2 regions of the Planococcus liqunii genome follow, and region 2 is predicted to be linked to the other one. Evidence: riboswitches for the same ligand, from Rfam matches in the RefSeq annotation. Region 2 holds a riboswitch; the other holds the start of a gene.

Region 1 (5,716 bases), 470 kb from region 2:
TGTTTGTTTTAGTTGTTTTAGAATTTAATGATGTTGTTTTTAACTGCGGCGTACGCGTTTTGACAACACGTTTCCGAGCGACTGCACGCCTTGGACGAGAATCACCAGGATAGCGACGGTGATGACCATGACTAAGGTATCAAAGCGCTGGTAACCGTAGGTGATGGCCAAGTCTCCGAGGCCGCCGCCTCCGATGGCTCCGGCCATAGCGGATGCACCAATCAAGCCGACAATCGCAATCGTCAATGCCAGGACCAGTGAACTCAAGGCTTCCGGAATCAAAAAGCGGAAGATGATTTGCCCAGGGGTGGCACCCATTGCCTGCGCTGCTTCGATAACGCCTTTATCCACTTCAAGCAAGGAGTTTTCGATTAAGCGTGCGATATACGGCCCTGCATAAAAGACCAGTGGGACGATGGCGGCTGCTGTGCCGATTGACGTGCCGACAATCAGGCGGGTCAACGGAATGATGGCGACCATCAAAATGATGAATGGCACGGAGCGGAAAATATTAATGATGATGTTCAAAACTTTCGAAACCGGCTCGTTTGCCAACAAATGCCCTTTGCGGGTGACGACCAGCAGTATTCCGAGCGGGAATCCGATGATCAAAGAAAAAAGAAACGAAGCACCTGTCATATAAACGGTTTCCCAAAGGGCTTCTAAAATTTGTTCGTTATCAACTAGCATAGTTCTTAACCTCCTCAACTTTGACCGTGTCGCTTCGAATCGCTTTCAACGCCTGCTCAATTTCAGCCGGCGTTCCGGAAAACTCGACGATCAAATTGCCATATGGGGCGCCTTGGAGTTCGGTGATGTTGCCGAACAGCACGTTCAGATCGAGATTGAACTCCCGCGATACCCGCGACATCAACGGCTGACCGACAGAAGGACCTGTAAACTGGACGCGGTAGATCGTATGGCTGCGGTTCGGGTCCTGAATTTGGTTCAGAAGCGATTCAGGCAGGTCGTCGTTCATGACAGAACGGACAAAGCGCTGGGTTGTCGGCTGCTGCGGATTGGTGAATACTTCGAATACGCTGCCTTGTTCGATCACTTTGCCGGCTTCGAGAACCGCGACTTTATCGCAGATTTCCCGGATTACGCCCATCTCGTGGGTAATCAGCAAAATGGTGATATTGTATTCCCGGTTGATGCGGCGAAGCAATTCCAGGATGGACTGCGTTGTTTGCGGATCTAGCGCGGATGTCGCTTCGTCGCACAGCAGAACCGAAGGGTTGGTAGCAAGCGCACGGGCAATGCCGATCCGCTGCTTCTGTCCGCCGGAAAGCTGATCAGGGTATTTCTCAGCTTGGTCTGCAAGCCCCACAAAATCAAGCAAGTCTTTTACTTGTTCCTTGATTTTGTTTTTCGGTGTGTTTGCCAGGATAAGCGGCATGGCGACGTTGTGGTACACCGTTTTTGAATTCAACAGATTGAAATGCTGGAAAATCATGCCGATGTCTTTCCGGGTTTCCCGGATTTCTCTGCTGGATAGGGTGGAGATGTCTTTGCCGTGGATCAAAACCCGGCCGCTTGTCGGCCGTTCCAATAAGTTGACCGTCCGGATCAAGGAACTTTTGCCGGCGCCGCTAAAGCCGATGACACCATATATTTCACCTGTTTCAACGGTCAAGTCAATGCCGTTCAACGCGTGGATTTCCTGCTTGCCCGACTGGTAGGTTTTTGCGACCTTTTCAAATTGAATCATTTGGTATGCCTCCTCTTGCTGTCTAAACCTTTACTGTACACTTCCACTTTCTTTCAAAATGAACGAAAAAAAGCCCTCTTTTTTCTTATCCACAAGAAAAAAGAAGGCTTCAGAATGAAACCATCTCGTTCTCATCTTCCAGATGCAAAAAAAGCATCTGCAGGAATTAGCACAGTGTTCGCATATAGCGAACCCGCTGCCGAAACGTCATAGGGCCTGTCCCTCGGTTTCTCTGGATAAGAAAGTGATGTACGTTATTCGATTTGTAATGTTTACTTTATTGTGAAATAACGAATAAGTCAAGGGCATCTCTAAAAAACTTTATTCAAGCAGAGAAAAGAAGCAAAAAGACCTATGTGAAGCCGTTGTGTTAGGCGGACCCTGCTGGTTTCTTTCGAAATACCGCAGATACTTTTGTTTCCGTGCCATCTTTGATGCGAATAATGTTTTCAAGATGTTTCCAAACGGCCATAGCAAATAAGGCAACAGCAGTGGCAAGGGGCCAGATGCCTTCAGCCGGCCAGTAGGCGATGGCAAAAAACATGCCATACAAAACCAGCACGCCAATCACCAAATAATTGGTGACTAGTGCCGCCAGCACCAGCAGCAATCCGCCGGCAAGCCCAAGTTTCCAGTCGAGCGCAAGCATGACGCCTATGACAGAAGCGGTTCCTTTGCCGCCGTCAAAGTTCATATAAAATGGGAAGTTGTGGCCGAAAATCACACCGGCTCCTACCAGGAACAAGAGCATCCAAACCGTGTCATCGGATAAAGAAAAGCTGTTCAGCAAAAGGCGGAATCCGACGACGGCGAGAGCTCCTTTCAGGATGTCCCAAAAAGCGACCAGTGCGCCGTATTTCCAGCCAAGGACGATTGCCGCATTGGACGCTCCAGAATTTTTGACGCCTTCTTTTTTGACATTGACGCCGGATAAGAGCTGGGCAAGGGAAGAACCATGAAGGCAGCCGATCAAATAACCTGAAAAAAGTGCAAATGCAATCCATAAAATCATATTTTCTCACCTCTATATAGTAAACGGCTGAAAGAAGTAATGGTTTCATAATTTTTAGAAAAGATAGACTTGACAAATTATTTTATTCTTTTTATACTACTCAACATGATGGAAAACTAAATCTGAATACTCTTATCAAGAGAGGCGGAGGGAATAGGCCCTATGATGCCCGGCAACCAACAAGCGATGCTTGGAAAGGTGCTAAATCCTACAGATCCGGCAAGACGGGATCTGGCAGATGAGAGGAGGCAATCCGTATACAACGGCCCTCTTCTTAATTGAAGGGGGCTTTTTTCTATTCCTCCTCAACCGCGGTTTCCATCAAAAAAACCTTAGGAGGAAAACAAAATGACAAACTTTAAACCAGAAACGCTTTTATTGCACGGCGGACAACAACCGGATCCAGTGACTGGAGCGAGAGGGGTAGCCATCCATAAAACCACTTCTTATGTGTTTAAAAATACGGAGCATGCCCAAAACTTATTTGGATTGAAAGAACAAGGAAATATTTATTCGCGCATCATGAACCCGACCGTGGACGTCTTTGAACAGCGTGTGGCGCTTCTTGAAGGCGGGACTGCTGCAGTCGCCCTTGCATCGGGAATGGCGGCCATTGCTTTCTCCATTCTGAACGTAGCGGAAGCGGGAGACGAAATTGTGGCGGACGGCAATCTGTACGGCGGTACCTACAGCCTTTTTGCCAACACATTGCCGCGCTATGGCATCACGGTTAAATTTGTAGACGGAACAACAAACCCGGAAAACTTCCGGGCAGCCATTACGGATAAAACAAAAGCGATTTTCGGTGAAATTATCGGAAACCCAAGCTTGAACGTTTTTGATGTAGAAGCGGTAGCCGACATCGCCCATGAAAATCAGATTCCTTTATTGATTGACAATACATTTGCCTCGCCTTACGGCAGCAATCCGATCGCGTTCGGCGCAGACGTTGTCATCCATTCCGCGACAAAATGGATCGGCGGGCACGGCACAACCATTGGCGGCGTTGTCGTGGACGGCGGCAAGTTCAATTGGAATAATTCAAGATTCCCGAACTACACAGAGCCGGATGAAAGCTACCACGGCATCCGCTATGGCATCGACGTGGAAGGCGCCTCGTTCGCAACCAAGCTGCGCGTGCAGCTGCTTCGCGATTTCGGGCCGTCATTAAGTGCGGAAAGTGCCCATGCGTTCCTGCAGGGACTGGAAACTTTGCATTTGCGCATCCCGCGCCATAACAGCAATGCGCGCTTGATTGCGGAATATTTGAAAGACCATCCGCAAGTGGAGTGGGTAAACTATATCGGTTTTGAAGACCACCCGTCTCACCAGTTGGCGCAGAAATATTTGAGAGACGGCTACGGTTCAATCGTCAACTTCGGCGTGAAAGGCGGACGCGAAGCGGGGCGCAAAGTCATTGACAGTGTCGGTTTATGGTCGCATGTAGCGAATGTCGGCGATGCCAAATCATTGATCATCCACCCGGCTTCGACCACGCATCAGCAATTGAAAAAAGAAGAACTGGAATTGTCAGGCGTTACCGAAGAATTGATCCGCTTGTCAGTAGGGCTTGAAAATCCGGAAGATTTGATTGCCGATCTTGAACAAGCCATCCAGGCAGCAGTTTTGGAAAACGTGTAAGGAGGGAACGGACATGACGACTGTATCCATAGGATCACTGACCTTAGAATCTACGGAAGTCTTGCATGATGTGAAACTTGCCTATGAACGCTGCGGAAAAGAAGGGGCTCCGGCCATCCTCGTCTGCCATGCGCTGACAGGCGATCAGTTCGCTGTAGGCACTGCTGAAAATCCAGGTTGGTGGTCGGGGCTGATCGGGCCTGGCAAAGCTGTGGATACAGACGTTTTTCAAGTCATTACCTTTAACGTGCTCGGCGGCTGCCATGGTTCAACGGGACCAACGTCGATAAACCCGGAAACCGGAGAACCTTACCGGGCCTCATTTCCGCTGCTTACGATACGCGACATGGTGCGTGCGGAATATGCCGCTTTGAAAGAACTTGGCATCTCTCATCTGACAGCGGTTCTTGGTGGTTCGCTCGGCGGGATGAAAGCGCTGGAGTGGGGGCATTTGTATCCGGATTTTGTAGATGGCATTTTGCCGCTTGCAGTGACGCCCGCCTATAGCGATTACGGAGTAGCATTCAACTGGATCGGCATTCAATCCATAGAAACTGATGCACTTTTTGAGGGCGGGAATTATGTGGATTCTGCAGATCTAAAAGGGTTTGAACTGGCGCGGATGGCTGCGATGGTCACTTACCGGAGCGGCAATTTGTTCGACCAGCGCTTCCGGCGCAGCACCAAAGAAGGACAGTTTCAGGTAGAATCATATTTGGACTACCAGGGGCAAAAACTGGCGAAACGCTTTGATGCCAACAGTTACCTGACTTTGTTGAAAGCGATGAATACCCATGACGTGTCACGGGAGAAAATCGATGTGGAAATCTTTACTCTATCCTTTACGTATGATTTGCTGTACCCGAGCGAGCAGATGATTCCGTGGTTAAAGAGCATGGCAAACGCTTCGTGGGAAATCATCGAAACCCAGTTCGGACATGACGGATTTCTGGTCGAGTTCGAAAAATGGGGAGAGTATATCCAAAAGAAATTGAATAGCCTGGTCGTTCCTGAACTCATGCGATAAGCATGGGTTTTTCTTTTGTGCAATGGATTTCACTTAACTTATTGAAAGCGAAAGTTTTTGGTATGCAACAAACCCTGAGTTCGAGCGTCTGTAAAGTAGAATATTCGAAATTCGGGAGGGGGTTGTTTTATGGTTAAAAAGCTATTTTGGTTAGGCAGCGCAGCCACGCTGGCTCTCAGCTTAGCCGCGTGCAGCGAAGCGAGCAGCAACGAGGATGTGCCAAAAAGCCATACAGAAGAACATTCAACTGAAACAGTGGAAGAAACAGCAGCAGCAGAGCCGGAACAGGAGAAGGCGGAAGAGAGTGAAAGTGGAGTGGAAGAAC
Region 2 (5,716 bases):
AGGCCGCAATCGAGACGGGCGTTGCCAATTACGCATATTTGCCGCAAAACACACTGGATGGCGTTCCAGCTGTTTCCGGCAAAGAACATATATAATAGAAGAAAAGCGGCCTATCCTTTTGGATTGGCCGCTTTTTAACATCGATTTTGAAGAGTCAAAGAAGCTTTGCAGGCCTATAGAAGCGACGGTGCATTTCCGGTTTGCTGCCGAACTTTTTGCAATGCCTGTTCCAAGTCTTCCAATAAATCGTCGGTATGTTCCAACCCGACAGACAAGCGCAGCAGGCCATCGGTTATGCCGCGTTTGCCGCGTTCTTCTTTTGGCATAGAAGCGTGGGACATGGTTGCGGGATACGACAAGATCGATTCGACTGCCCCTAAACTGACGGCAAATAGCGGAATCTGTAAACTTTCCACAAATGCCCGGGCTGCTTTCTTGTCAGCTAGCCGAAAAGACAAGACAGCTCCGGCGCCTGTTGCTTGGCGTTCATGGATCGGGTATCCCGGGTGGAACCGGAATCCCGGATAGTAGACTTCTTCAATGGCCGGATGGCTATGCAAGTAATCGGCAATAATGCGCGCCGAAGCGGAAGATTGCTTAAGACGTGCCCCAAGTGTCTTAATGCCTTGAATTAGCGTATAAGCGTCCTGGGCGCCTAAAACAGAACCGAAGGTGTTTTGGATAAAACCCAGACGGGTGCCGAGCTCTGCATCTTTCGTTACGGCAAGGCCGGCAATGATGTCGCTATGCCCGGACAGAAACTTCGTCGCACTGTGGAGGACAAGGTCCGCTCCAAGGTCCAGCGGATTTTGGTAAAGCGGCGTCATAAAAGTATTGTCGACAAATGTCAGGCAGTCATTCGCTTTTGCCAGTTTAGCAGCGATTTCAATATCGGTGATGTTCATCACCGGATTGGAAGGCGTCTCAAGGTAAATGACTTTAGTGTTCGGGCGAATCGCTTCCGCCATTTCGCTCAAGTCCGTCATATTGACAAATGTATAATCAATCTGGAATTTGTTCAAAACTTCTGTAACGAACCGGTAAGTGCCGCCGTATACGTCTTTAGAGACGAGCACGTGGTCACCAGCGGACAGCAGCATAAAAGCCGATGAAATCGCGGCCATGCCGGAAGAAAAGGCGAATCCGCGTGTGCCATTTTCAAGTTTGGCAATGGTTTCTTCCAACTTTAAGCGCGTCGGATTTCCGGAGCGGCTATAGTCGAAAGGTCCGAATTCATCAAAGCTTTCCTGATGATAAGTCGAAGATAAATAGAGGGGAACATTGACTGCCCCGGTTTCACGGTCTACGCCGGTGGCATGAATAAATTGCGTTTCCAATTTTTGAGTTGTCATGTTTATCATCCTTTCATATAAAAAACCAGGGGCTTTCTTCAGAAAAGAAGAAAGCCCCTGGTTTGGGAATATCATCTTCTCATCTGCTAGGCGGTTGCCTATTGGAATTAGCACCGTTGCCGTTAGGCTGGTTGCTGAGACATCGCAGGGCCAAATCCCTCCGTCTCTCTTGATAAGAAATAAATTATGAAATTATGTGCGATTTAATATTTGTAAGTCTAGAGCATTTCAGCCGGAAGTGCAAGGGAAAAAATGAAATAATCTAAAAACATCCACTTGAAGTATGTAAGAAGCAAAAGGGCATTTCTTTTAATTCGAATAGCGAAAGGTTATAATAAGCATTAACTATTTTTTATAAAAGGGGAATATGGATGTATATTGTGACTTCAACTGTAGAAGTACCGATGGGAAAAACACAGGATCTGATTGAAATATACCGAAATCGTTCCCGCCGGGTAGACCAGGCAGAAGGCTTTCAGCAGTTTCGCTTGATCCAGAACACCAAAAAATTAAATGAATTGACCGTGCACATGGAATGGCAGTCAAAAGAGTCTTATTTAAAATGGGTCCGAAGCAGCGAGTTTAAAGAAATCCATGAACTCGAAAAGAATTACCCTGACAAGGACCTGGCAGGAATTGCTCCGAAAGTCCGCCAGTATGAAGTGGTGGCCGAATGAACAAAGCCATTAAAGGCCAAATTGCACTGGAAACGGCCAAGAGCATTTATGAAGCTTACCCCAATTTGTGGGAGCGCTTCGGCGAGCGGGGATTTCAGCATACAGAAAAAGACAACCATCACCATCTGGACCATTTGGAAACAGCTTATGAATTGGAAGACATGCAAGTTTTCCTTGATTATAGCCGCTGGCTCGAGACGGTGCTGAACAGCCGCAATGTGGAAACTGCACTTATTATCGATAATTTTGAAAGGCTCATCGACATTCTTCCAGGGAAAACGGGAAAGCAGGAAGAGCGCTTTATGCTCGCCTGCCTGAATGAAGCGAATGCCTTACTTACTAAACCGTAGCAAAAGGAGGTTGATCCGATGATTCAACCCATTCAATTAGCGGATTTGTTTTTGGAAGGCGAAGATATGGAAGCGTTGCGCCACATCCGTTTCTTCCTCGATCAGCACAGCCGCAAAGAATTATTCGACCATTTGCTGACACCGGCAATGTATCATATTGGCTCTTTATGGGAAAACAATGAAATAACAGTAGCGGATGAGCATTTAGCGACAGCCATATGTGATTTTGTTGTATCCGCTGTGGACAATCGTGAAATGGCAGAAAAAGGGCTGGAAAGAAAAGTGATGGTTCTTGGTCCCGAAGGGGAAGACCATTACATCGGCCTAAAAATGGTCTCCAGCCTTTTTCGTGACCATGGCTGGTCAGTGAAATACATGGGCCCGAACCTTCCGTTGCCGCATGCTTTGGAAGCTGCGGAAAAATGGCAGCCTGATGTCGTCGCTTTATCGGCGGCACTTGTTTACAGGCTGCCTGTTTTAAAAACTTATGCACAAGCGTTTTTGGCATTGCCGTCAAAACCTGCTGTTTTAATTGGTGGACGGGCGGTCAATGTTTCCAATGTGAACTCTTTGAGAAGCACAGGTGCGATGGTTATACAAGATTTAAGCCAGTTGGAACTCTGGCTGAAGACGGGAGAGAAGCCGCGCAATGACTACGACATCTCAATTTAATGGATTGCCGCTCCCGGCATATACACTGGATCGCCAGCTGGTCATCACCGAAGGCTCAGCAGAAGCGATTGAGCTATTTGGCGACTGCCGGATTTTCACCGATATTGTCGATGAAGAAAGTCTGAAAAAAGCAAAAACCCTATTAAGTTCCGAAGTTCTTCAACCAAAATTTGAGCTTAATTTTATTTCCCGAAAAGGCGAGCTGCTTTTGGCGGATGTTTATGGGAAACGGAGTGATTCAGGAAGCCTTTCGCTCGTTGTTGTGCCTAAAGACAATCAATTGGAGCGTGTGGCAAACCAACTGGCCAAACTGCGCGAAAGGCTCCGGGAGACGGATTATGATCTGTTCCTGGAAAAAGAACGCACGGTCGAACTGCTTCAAAGGGTAAGCGAATTATCCGCTCCGTATATTCAATTAGACACAAACCGTCTGCTGGTGCCGTTGTTCGGCGATTTGACGGAAGAGCAGGTGCAGGCATTCTCTCCGCGGCTGTTGGCGAACATTTACGAAACCCGGGCAGAAACCGTAATTTTTGATTTAACCGCGATGGGGAAAATTACAGACGGCGGCCTTCAGCAGTTGGCTGATTTGCTGCAATCTTTGATGATTATGGGGACAGCCAGCATTTTTACAGGTGTCAAACCGGAACATGCCAAGCAGCTGCATCAGATGCAGGCGAAGCTGCCGATGCGTTTTCTTTCTTCGCTGCAAGAAGTCTTGTCGTCCAACCGACGGACAAGCTGAGCTGGCTATTTTAAAAGAGCCGGCTTTTTTCTTTGCCCGAAAGCATGAGCGGGAAAGATGTAATGATTTGGCAAAATCGATACAATATGTAGGGTAAGGAGTGAAGAACAATGCACATAAAAAAGTTTAAAGATATTCCTCTTTCTGTTTTAGATTTAGCACCGGTCAATGAAGGTAGCAACGCCGGAGAATCGTTCCGCCGCAGTGTGGAGCTTGCCCAGCATGTGGAAAAGTGGGGCTTCAACCGCTACTGGCTTGCTGAACACCATAACATGCCAGGAATCGGCAGTTCCGCGACTTCGGTATTGATCGGCCATATTGCCGGGGCTACTGAACGAATCCGTGTCGGCTCAGGCGGGGTCATGCTGCCGAACCATGCACCGCTCGTCATTGCCGAACAGTTCGGAACGCTCGAAGCGATTTATCCTGGCCGCATCGACTTGGGGCTCGGGCGTGCGCCTGGCAGTGACCAAGCGACCGCTTATGCGCTCCGGCGCACATTGCAAAGCAGCGGAGATGATTTTCCGCAGCAAGTGTCCGAGCTGGAGAATTACTTTTCCGATAAACCGGTCGGACGTGTTCGTTCGTATCCGGGCACAGGCCTTCATGTGCCGATTTGGCTTTTGGGATCCAGCGGCTTCAGTGCCCAGCTGTCGGCCATCAAGGGCTTGCCGTTTTCATTTGCCAGCCACTTTGCGCCGGACTTTACGATGCAGGCGCTGCAATTATATCACCAGAATTTCAAGCCTTCCGCCGCACTGAAAGAGCCGTATGCCATGGTCGGAGTAAATGTCATTGCAGCGGATACCCAGGAACGCGCAGAATGGCTGGCGACATCCAGCCAGCAGCAGATGTTCAACTTGATGCGGGGCATGCCGACAACGTTCACCCCGCCGATCGACAATTTGGAAGAGGCTTGGACGGACCGGGAAATCGCCATTTTCAAAGAAAAGCTGGATACGGAATCAATGATTGTCGGCACGCCTGATGTAGTGCGCGAAAAACTAAGTGCTTTCATCAACAAAACCCGTGCCAACGAAGTGATCATCAACTCCCAGGTTTTCCACCAGGAAGACCGGCTCCGCTCTTATGAGATTGTTGCTGAAATGATGGAATGAAAAAATCCCCTTCAAGATTTTGCTTGAAGGGGATTTTTGTTCAGCAAACGGCCTCCCTGGAAACAGAGAGTGTCAGCCCTATGGTTTACTGGAGATTTTGCACTTTTTTCTCTTCGTCTTTCACTTCTTCGGGGATATCGTCGTCTTCCAAAAACGAAAATACGGGTGATCCTTCGCCAATCATGTCCAGTGATGCAAAAAAATCGTCGTCAAACTGCCGGCGTTCAACTTCCTGCGGGTCCACACGTCTGCGGTCCATGATTAAAACCTCCTTATTTGATTTGTTGGACATTTGCAATTGAAGAGAGGACACTGCTCTACACCTTCATTATACTGATTATTCTGTTTATATCAAAGGGAATAGATTATAAAAATGCCCGATAAACAATAGCGGGCATTTGCTGTTATTCTGCAGTTGCTTTTGCATTTTGCATCATTGATTCAAAGAAAAGGGAAGGAGCTGTTTGGTTCCATTCAGCCGAGACGGCATCTTGTGTCCGTTCGTCGATGACAGCGTAAGCCATTTCTGTGCGAAGGTCCTCTGTCAATGGGATTTTGACAAGCGGGCCTTCAGGTGTCAGCCAGTTCAGCTGCTCACGGCGGTTTTGCAGTGCATGGGAAATCCATTTGTCCTCATCTGCTTCAGAGGAAAAAAACGGTTCCGGAGAAAGCATGAACCAGGTCTGCATCTCGTGCTTAGGCGGCAGCCAGAAGCTTTTCGCCAATTGGCCTTCTTCCAAAGTCATATTGGGGATTTCATGCCGCAGTTCGTTGACGGCTTCTCCGTTACCGAGTGTAATCG

What was found. A riboswitch is a leader RNA that binds a small molecule or an ion and turns the genes downstream of it on or off. The one in region 2 is predicted to bind S-adenosylmethionine.
Region 1: linked by a shared signal. The riboswitch ahead of QWY22_RS16220 (methionine ABC transporter ATP-binding protein) and the one ahead of metC (cystathionine beta-lyase) in region 2 are both predicted to bind S-adenosylmethionine.

Annotation. Positions count from the first base shown of each region.
Region 1 covers NZ_CP129238.1:3,283,364-3,289,079, reverse strand. Annotated here, with positions in the region: gene QWY22_RS16225 (methionine ABC transporter permease) at 40-690, opposite strand; gene QWY22_RS16220 (methionine ABC transporter ATP-binding protein) at 680-1,711, opposite strand; SAM riboswitch class I at 1,840-1,954, opposite strand; gene QWY22_RS16215 (glycerol-3-phosphate acyltransferase) at 2,082-2,723, opposite strand; SAM riboswitch class I at 2,853-2,968, shown strand; gene QWY22_RS16210 (O-acetylhomoserine aminocarboxypropyltransferase/cysteine synthase family protein) at 3,072-4,364, shown strand; gene metX (homoserine O-acetyltransferase MetX) at 4,378-5,391, shown strand; gene QWY22_RS16200 (YjgB family protein) at 5,521-5,716, shown strand, end outside.
Region 2 covers NZ_CP129238.1:2,812,607-2,818,322, reverse strand. Annotated here, with positions in the region: gene ystJ (NADP-dependent malic enzyme) at 1-95, shown strand, start outside; gene metC (cystathionine beta-lyase) at 174-1,352, opposite strand; SAM riboswitch class I at 1,429-1,531, opposite strand; gene QWY22_RS14205 (antibiotic biosynthesis monooxygenase family protein) at 1,724-2,029, shown strand; gene QWY22_RS14200 (hypothetical protein) at 2,026-2,379, shown strand; gene QWY22_RS14195 (cobalamin B12-binding domain-containing protein) at 2,398-3,051, shown strand; gene QWY22_RS14190 (STAS domain-containing protein) at 3,029-3,796, shown strand; gene QWY22_RS14185 (LLM class flavin-dependent oxidoreductase) at 3,907-4,914, shown strand; gene QWY22_RS14180 (hypothetical protein) at 5,000-5,173, opposite strand; gene QWY22_RS14175 (hypothetical protein) at 5,319-5,716, opposite strand, start outside.